2 regions of the Geminicoccus roseus DSM 18922 genome follow, and region 1 is predicted to be linked to the other one. Evidence: riboswitches for the same ligand, from Rfam matches in the RefSeq annotation. Region 1 holds a riboswitch; the other holds the start of a gene.
What was found. Region 1 has a riboswitch for thiamine pyrophosphate ahead of GEMRO_RS27205 (ABC transporter ATP-binding protein). Riboswitches for the same ligand answer to the same signal wherever they lie in the genome.
Positions count from the first base shown of each region.

Region 2: another riboswitch for thiamine pyrophosphate. It lies ahead of thiM (hydroxyethylthiazole kinase); the one in region 1 lies ahead of GEMRO_RS27205 (ABC transporter ATP-binding protein).

Region 1 is NZ_KE386572.1:365,949-370,200, forward strand. It holds gene GEMRO_RS0103110 (ABC transporter substrate-binding protein) at 1-770, opposite strand, end outside; gene GEMRO_RS0103115 (ABC transporter permease) at 823-1,578, opposite strand; gene GEMRO_RS27205 (ABC transporter ATP-binding protein) at 1,575-2,381, opposite strand; TPP riboswitch at 2,375-2,495, opposite strand; gene GEMRO_RS0103125 (hypothetical protein) at 2,567-3,778, opposite strand; gene rodA (rod shape-determining protein RodA) at 3,965-4,252, opposite strand, start outside.
Region 2 is NZ_KE386572.1:4,731,754-4,736,005, reverse strand. It holds gene thiE (thiamine phosphate synthase) at 1-310, opposite strand, end outside; gene thiM (hydroxyethylthiazole kinase) at 307-1,101, opposite strand; TPP riboswitch at 1,090-1,189, opposite strand; gene GEMRO_RS0123370 (histone deacetylase family protein) at 1,293-2,252, shown strand; gene GEMRO_RS0123365 (exodeoxyribonuclease VII small subunit) at 2,249-2,491, shown strand; gene GEMRO_RS0123360 (polyprenyl synthetase family protein) at 2,504-3,391, shown strand; gene dxs (1-deoxy-D-xylulose-5-phosphate synthase) at 3,422-4,252, shown strand, end outside.

The sequences.
Region 1 (4,252 bases):
AGGGTCGCCTGCCAGGCCTTCTGGTTCGCCTCGTCGTCCAGGGCCGGGTCGGTCGAGCGGAAGACGTCCCAGGCTTCCTCGGGGTGGTTCAGGATCCAGTGGGTGGCGGCCTCGACCGCGTGCAGGAAGCGCGACAGCTCCGGGCGCGCCTGCCCGTCCGCGTGGGCCACGTAGATCAGCTCGTCATAGGCGGGCACCCCTTCCTCCTCGGGATAGAAGCCCCGGCCCGGATGGCCCAGCAGCGCCATCTGCGGCATCTCGACGTTGCGATAGGCGCCGATCACCGCGTCCACCTGGCCGCTGATCAGGGACGGCGACAGCGAGAAGTTGACGTTGACCAGCTCGACATCGTCCAGGCCGAGGCCGTGCTTGGCCAGCATGGCGCCGAGCAGCGCGTCCTCGACGCCCGCCACCGAGAAGCCGACCTTGCGGCCCTTCAGGTCGGCGATGCTCTGGACCGGGCTGTCCTCCAGCACCAGCAGGGTGTTGAGCGGCGTGTCGACCAGGGTACCGATCCGGACCAGCGGCAGCCCGGCGGCGACCTGCAGGTGCAGCTGCGGCTGGTAGCTGACCGCAATGTCGGCCTGGCCGGCCGCGACCAGCTTGGGAGGGTCGTTCGGGTCGGACGGAGCGATCAGCTCGACCTCCAGATCCTCCGCGGCGAAGAAGCCCTTCTCCTTGGCGACCACCAGGGGCCCGTGATCGGGATTGACGTACCAGTCCAAGAGCACGGTGAGCTTGTCGGCGGCCCGGGCCGGCAGCGCCGCCATCAGCAGGGTGAGCGCCAGGATCGAGATGCGAAGCACGGCGTGCGCCTCCAGTTTATCGGTTGTTCTCGTAGGTGTCGGGCTGCCAGCGGACCAGGCGCGCCATGGTCCGGTCGACCAGCCACCAAAGCCCCACCGCCATCGCCGCCAGGACCACCAGGGCGGCGAACATCACGTCGACCTGCATCCGGGCATTGGCCTGCAGCATCAAAAAGCCCAGCCCGCCGGACGAGCCGACCCATTCGCCGACCACCGCCCCGATCGGCGCCACGGCGGCGGCGACCCGCAGGCCGGACGCCAGGGCCGGCAGGGAAGCCGGGACCCGGACCTGCCAGAGCACCGCCAGGGACCCGGCATCCATGACCCGGGCCAATTCCAGCCAGCCGGTCTCGGTGCGGCGCAGCCCGTCGAAGAAGGCGAGCGTGACCGGGAAGAAGATGATCAGGATCGCCATCGCGACCTTGGACACCAGGCCATAGCCCAGCCAGAGCACCAGCAACGGTGCCAGGGCGAACACCGGCAGGGCCTGGCTGATCACCAGGACCGGCATCAGCCAGCGCCGCGCTGGCGCGGACAGCACCAGGAGCAGGGCCGCCAGCATTCCGATCAGGCTGCCAAGGCCGAAGCCCAGCACGATCTCGGTGAGGGTGGTGCCGGCATGGACGGCCAGCAGGTCGCGGCGCTGCCAGGCGACCGTGGCGACCGCCACCGGGCCCGGCAGCATGTAGGGCGGCACCCCACTGGCCCAGACCCCCAGCTGCCAGAGGCCGAGGATGCCGCCGGCGGTGACCAGCGGGCGCAGGACGTTCACGCCGCCTCCGTGGCACGGGCGGACGCCAGCAGTTCGGCCAGGAGTTCGGCCTGCAGCCTTGCCAAGGCCGGATCGGAGGGATCGCGCGGGGCGGGCCCCTTGGGCAGGATCGGCCCCTGCAGCCTGGCCGGCCGGCCGGACAGCACCCAGATCCGGTCGGACAGGCGCAGGGCCTCGGTGGGCTGGTGGGTGACCAGCAGGACGGTGCGGCCCTCCAGCAGCTCGGCGGCCAGGTCCTGCAGGCGGTGGCGGGTGATCGCGTCCAGGGCCGAGAACGGCTCGTCCATCAGGACCACCGGGCGCTGCTCCATCAGGGTGCGGGCCAGGGCCACCCGCTGGCGCATGCCCCCAGACAGGGTGGCGGGAGCGGCCTGTCCCCGCCCGGCCAGGCCAACCCTCTCCAGCAGGGCATCGGCGCGCGCGGCAAGCTCGGCGAATTCGCCCCGGGAGGCCCCGCGGAGGCGGTGGCCGAGCAGCACGTTGTCGCGCACGCTGAGCCAGGGCAGCAGCAGGTCCTGCTGCGCCATCAGGGCGATGCTTCCCGCCCGCCCGTGCCCGTCGATCCGGACCCGCCCGCCCTCCTCCAGCCCCGCGATCAGGCGCAGGAGCGTGGTCTTGCCGACCCCGGACGGGCCCAGCAGGCAGGTCCATTGCCCGGCCGGCAGCTCCAGGCGCAGGTCACGCAGCAGGGTGCGGCCGTCATAGCGGAGATCGACGACCTCGAGGGTGACGGCCGGGCCGGTGCGCGGGCGCTCGCCGGGCGCAACGGCAGGGAGAACGGGAGATCTGGAAAGGGTCGCCATGCAGTTCCCATCCCTTCGCCAGTGTGAACTGGATCAGGTTCGAAGGGTCGCCATGCTGCACCGGATGTGCCGATGGCCTCTCAGCCCCTTGACGGGACTCCCCTTGGACGGCGCCCTGGATAGGTGATGGCGAAGGGTTTGGGAATGATGTTTCGACTTGGCCGGCGCGGCACCGGCCGGGCGGATCAGTTCAGGTAGAGCCGGAAGTCGCGCAGGGCGATCACGTGGTCCAGCTCCCAGGGACCCGGGCCGCGCAGGTTGCCACCCTGCTGCACCGACAGGAACAGGCCGGCCGTGCGCTGGCTGCGGCTGTTGCGCGGCATGAGCGGGTAGCTCTCGGCGATCCCGTCATGGTTGGCGTCGAAGGTGAAGCTGTCCTCCCGCCCGAAGGTGCGCAGGAGCTGGTTGTCGCTGCCGCGGTACAGCCAGATCCGGCTGGCCGCGCCCGAGCGGGTGCCGGGCGAGGAATCAAATTTTGGGTTCAGGATCAGCTCGTGCTCGAACCGGTACCAGACCCCGCGCTGGATCAGCTGGGTGTCGCCGCTCGGGTCATAGGCATGCATCTGGGTGAGGTATTCGTTGCTCGTGCTGTTCCCGTCGGCGGTGCAGTCATAGCTGAACATGTCGTTCTTGAAGTTGTTGCCGAGCTTGAGGGCGGCCACCGTGGAAGGCGCGCCGGCATCGGTGAAGCCCAGCCGCGTGGCGAACACCGAGCCGTCGTTGGTGATGCGGGTGGCGCCGGCGCACAGATGGTCCGGCGGGGCCGGCACGTTGAAGGCGTCGGTCAGGCCGGGCAGCTTGCCGTCGATTGCCCTGAAGTCGAAATTGCTGGAGAACATCACGTCGTAGGTGATGCACACCTTGCTGCCGGCGCTGCCCTTCAGGCTGGCGGGATCGATGATCGACCAAGTGCTGTGGTGGCCAAGCGAGGAAACGTTGATGCCGCCGCTGGGGATGCCCAGGCAGATGGCGGGGTCGGTGCCGTCGACGACGCATTCGGAGAGGTTGCGCCGGTTGATCTTGGCGGGAGCGCCCCAGCTGGTGCTCGCCGCCGGCGCCCAGGCGCCCTGGAGCTTCTCGCCATAGCCCGTCGTGGTGCTGGTGCCGAAGATGTGGCGCCAGTGCCGATCGAACTCGTACTGGTGGATGAGCTTGCCGCTCGCGTCGCGGCCATAGTCCAGGGACAGGATGTTGCCCGAGACCTTGCGCTTGTCCGCCGGCAGGTGCCCCAGCACCGAGACCAGGCTGGGCGACCTGGTCTGCCAGAACTTCTTGTTGATGCCGTAGGAGCCGCCGCAGGAAGTGGCCGGCTCGGCCGCAGCGACCGACGGAGCGGCGGCCAGCAGGAAGGTGCCGGCCAGCACGAGGGCGGCGGCGAACGAGCGCTTCAGCTTCATGATGTTCCTCTTTCCCGCCCGCCGCGGCCGTCCCCGGAACTGGACGGCCAGGCTTCATGGAATGATCGAGGAATAGGTATTTTTCCGGAAAGATGTCAATAAAGTTGAAAGTAATACCAGGATCTGCCGGTGAATTGCATGATCACCAGCCAGACCGAAGAAAATCCCGGCTGGCGGCGGATGCGGTCAGTGCCGGGGGAAGCGCTGGATGACGGTCTCGCGGTGGACGTCGGCGGACAGGAGAATGCCGAAGCCCAGGAGCACGGTGAGCATGGCGGTGCCGCCATAGCTCACCAGCGGCAACGGGATGCCCACCACCGGGATCAGCCCCATCACCATCGCGGTGTTGATCACCACGTAGACCGTGAAGTTCATGCTGAGCCCGACGATCACCAGGCGGGCGAACTGGCTGCGCGCCCGGGTCGCCGCATGGATGCCCAGCAGCACCACCGCCAGGAACAGGGCGAGCGTCGA
Region 2 (4,252 bases), 4.4 Mb from region 1:
CCTTGCCCAGGATCGCCCGGGCGGCGGCCGGCGGCAGGTCGTCCTGGCCGACATGGGCGCCATCGGCACCTGCAGCGACCGCCACGTCGACCCGGTCGTTGACGATCACCGGCACCGGCGAGCCGGCCAGGCGCGCCCGCACCGCGCGGACCGTGCGGATCAGGGCCTGGGCGCTGGCGGTCTTGTCGCGGACCTGCACGATCATGGCACCGCCCTGGACCGCGGCCTCGGCGAGCGCCGGGAAGGAGGTGGGCGGGGTGGTCGCGGCGTCCAGCACCAGATAGAGGCCTAGATCGACGTTGCGGCTCATGACAGGCGCGCCCGGACCCCGAGGGTGACGGGATCGAGGCCTGCCAGCCGGTCGAGGATCGCGACCTGGAGGGAGCCCGGGCCGTTGCTGGTGTCGGCGGCGATCTCCCCGGCCACGCCCAGGATCGCGCAGGCGGCGAGGCCCGCCAGGAGCCGGTCGGGTTCGACCGCCAGGCAGGCGGCGGTGAGCGCGCTCAAGCTGCAGCCGAGCCCGGTGACGCGGGTCATCCGGGCGTCGCCGTTAGCGCAGGACAGCGTCTGGCGGCCATCGGTGACATGGTCGGTGGCGCCGGTGACCACCACCACGGCCCCGGTCTCGCCGGCCAGGCGCCGGGCGGCGTCCAGGGCCAGGTCGCTGCCGGCGGTGCTGTCGACGCCCCGGGTGGCGGCACCGGCGCCGGCCAGCGCCATGATCTCCGAGCCGTTGCCACGGATCAGGCTCGGGCGATGGGCCAGAAGCGCGCGGCCGGTATCGGTGCGCAGCCGGGTGGCGCCGGCGCCGACCGGGTCCAGGACCCAGGGCTTGCCAAGCGCTAGCGCCCGGGCGGCGGCCAGTTCCATGGCCGTGATCCAGGGGGTTGAGAGCGTGCCAATGTTCACGACCAGGGCGTCGGCGATGCCGACGAACTCCTCGACCTCCTCGGCCGCATGGACCATGGCCGGCGAGGCGCCCACGGCCAGCAGGGCGTTGGCGGTCGAGTTCATCACCACGTAGTTCGTGATGTTGTGGACGAGCGGGCGACGCGTCCGGATCGCGTCGAGCACCCGTCCGATCCGGTCGGACGACGTCATTGGCCTCCCTTCGCTGGCATGACCCAGATCAGGTTCGATGGGTTTGATCTCAGTCCGCCATCCTCGGCGAACACCCCGTGGCGGGGTTGAGGATGGGGGCTTCCCGACCGATGTCAACCTCGGGCATGGATCGGCGCTGGGGTTGGCTGGCGCAGGCCCAACCCGATCGTAGCCGAGGGAGCCGTCTCGACGTGAACGTCCTGGTCTTCACCCATGATTCCGCCCGCGGCCACGACACCGGCCCAGGCCATCCCGAGCGCCCGGCGCGCCATGACGCGGTGATAGCGGCGCTCCGGTCGATCGAGGACGCCTGGTTGGTCCGCCGGGAGGCCCCGCCGGCCACGGTCGAGCAGATCCTGCGGGTGCACCGACAGGCCTATGTCGAGGCAACGCTGGCAGCGATGCCGAACGAGGGCCTGGTCCGGCTCGATCCGGACACGGTGGTCTCGCCCGGCAGCCGCGAGGCGGTGCTGCGTGCGGCCGGCGGGGCGGTGGCCGGCGTGGACGCGGTGCTGGCGGGGGAGGCAAGCCGGGCGTTTGCCGCCATGCGCCCGCCCGGCCACCATGCCGAGAGCGACAAGGCGATGGGGTTCTGCCTGTTCGACAGCGTGGCGGTGGGCGCCGCCCATGCCAGGGCTGCGCATGGGATCGGGCGGATCGCGATCGTGGACTTCGACGTCCATCATGGCAACGGCACCCAGGAGATCTTCTGGGACGACCCGCAAACCCTCTATGTCTCGACCCACCAGTGGCCGCTCTATCCCGGCACCGGTGCCGCCTCGGAGCGGGGCGCGCACGGCAACGTCCTGAACGTGCCGCTGCCGCCGGGCACCGACGGGGAGGGCTTCCGCCAGGCGGTGGAGGCGCAGGTGCTGCCGGCGCTGGAGCGGTTCCGGCCGGAACTGCTGTTCATCTCCGCCGGGTTCGACGCGCACCGCGCCGACCCCCTGGCCAATCTCGCTTTGGTGGAGGAGGATTTCGCCTGGATCACCAGCGAACTGGTGGCGGTCGCCGAGCGACATGCGCAGGGGCGGGTGGTCTCGGTGCTCGAAGGCGGCTACGACGTGGACGCGCTCGAGACGAGCGTGGTGGCACATCTTCGGGCGCTGGCCGGCGAAGAGCGCGCCAAGCAGGAGAAAACGGCCCGGTGAGCGACATCGACACCAAAGACATGAGCTTCGAGGCAGCCTTGAGCGAGTTGGAGAAGCTGGTTCAGGAACTGGAGCGGGGCCAGCTCGACCTGGACGAGGCGATCTCGGCCTATGAGCGCGGCACCGCGTTGAAGGAACTGTGCCGGCAGAAGCTGGCGGACGCGCAGATGCGGGTCGAGAAGCTGTCGGTGAACGCCGCGGGCGAGCCGCGGGTCGAACCCTTCGATCCTGCGCGCTGATCGGCGGCCGCCTTGTTCAAGCCATTCCTGGAAGAGACCGCCAAGATCGTCGAGGCCGAGATCGACCGGCTGCTGGGCGACCCGGCCCAGCATGCCGCACCCAGGCTCGCCGAGGCGATGCGCTATGCGGCGCTGGGAGGCGGCAAGCGGCTGCGGGCAGCGCTGGTGCGGGCGGTGGCGCAGACCCTGGCCGCCGATCCCAAGGCGCTGAGCTGGGAAACCACCGCTGCCTCGGCCGAGGTGCTGCATGCCTACTCGCTGATCCACGACGACCTGCCGGCCATGGACGACGCCTCGCTGCGCCGCGGCCGACCGACCTGCCACTTGGCCTTCGACCAGGCCACCGCCATCCTGGCGGGCGACGCCCTGCAGGCGGCGGCGTTCGGCTGGATCGCCGGCGACCCCTATCTGAGCGCGGAGGCGAAGGTGGCGCTGGTGGCGGGGCTGGCCCAGGCAGCCGGTCTGGCCGGCATGTGCGGCGGGCAGATGCTCGACCTGGAGGGCGAACAAACGCCGCCGGACCTGGCGGGCCTGGAGCGGATGGAGCAGCTGAAGACCGGTGCGATGATCGCGTTCTCGGCCGATGCCGGTGCGGTCATCGCCGGCGCGTCCCCGGAACTGCGCGAGCATGTCGCGGGCTGGGCGCGCTGCCTGGGCCTGGCGTTCCAGATCACCGACGACCTCCTGGACGTCGAGGGCGACAAGGCGCTCACCGGCAAGGATGCCGGGCTGGATGCCGCCCGCGGCAAGACTACCTTCGTAAGCCTGACCAGTGCCGAAGCCGCGCGTGAACGGCTAGAGGCGCTGGGCGAGGCGGCACGTGCCCACCTGGACAGCCTGCCGGGCGACGTCACGCTGCTCCACGCCCTTTTCCACCACGTCGTCACGCGCGATCGCTGAACCCAGCGCACGTCCTGGAGCCGACGGTATATGGCCGACACCCACTTGCTCGACAGAATCAACACGCCGGATGAACTGCGCCGGCTGCCCAAGTCGCAGATGCGCCAGATCGCCGACGAGCTGCGCACCGAGACGATCGACGCCGTCTCGGTGACCGGCGGCCACCTGGGGGCCGGCCTCGGTGTGGTCGAGCTGACGGTGGCGCTGCACTACGTGTTCGAGACCCCGCGCGACATCGTCATCTGGGACGTCGGCCACCAGGCCTACCCGCACAAGATCCTGACCGGGCGGCGCGACCGGATCCGCACCCTGCGCAAGCCGGACGGCCTGTCCGGCTTCACCCGGCGCAGCGAGAGCCCCTACGACCCGTTCGGCGCGGCGCACAGCTCGACCTCGATCTCCGCGGGCCTGGGCTTTGCCGAGGCGATCCGGCTGAACGAGCAGGACCGCAACGTGGTGGCGGTGATCGGCGACGGCGCGTTCTCGGCGGGCATGGCCTACGAGGCCATGAACAATGCCGGGATCTCCAAGAGCCGGCTGATCGTGATCCTGAACGACAACGACATGTCGATCGCGCCGCCCACCGGGGCGATGAGCGGCTACCTGTCCAGGGTCCTGGCCAGCCATGAGTTCCGCGAGCTGCGCGATGTCGCGAAAAGGGTGGTCAAGCGCCTGCCCAGGCCCCTGCAGACCGCGGCGCGCCGGGCGGACGAGTATGCCCGCGGCATGGCGACCGGCGGCACGCTGTTCGAGGAGCTGGGCTTCTACTATGTCGGCCCGGTCGACGGCCACGATGTCGACCAGCTGGTCGCGATCCTGGAGGCCCTGCGCGACGACGCGGAGAAGGGCCCGGTCCTGCTC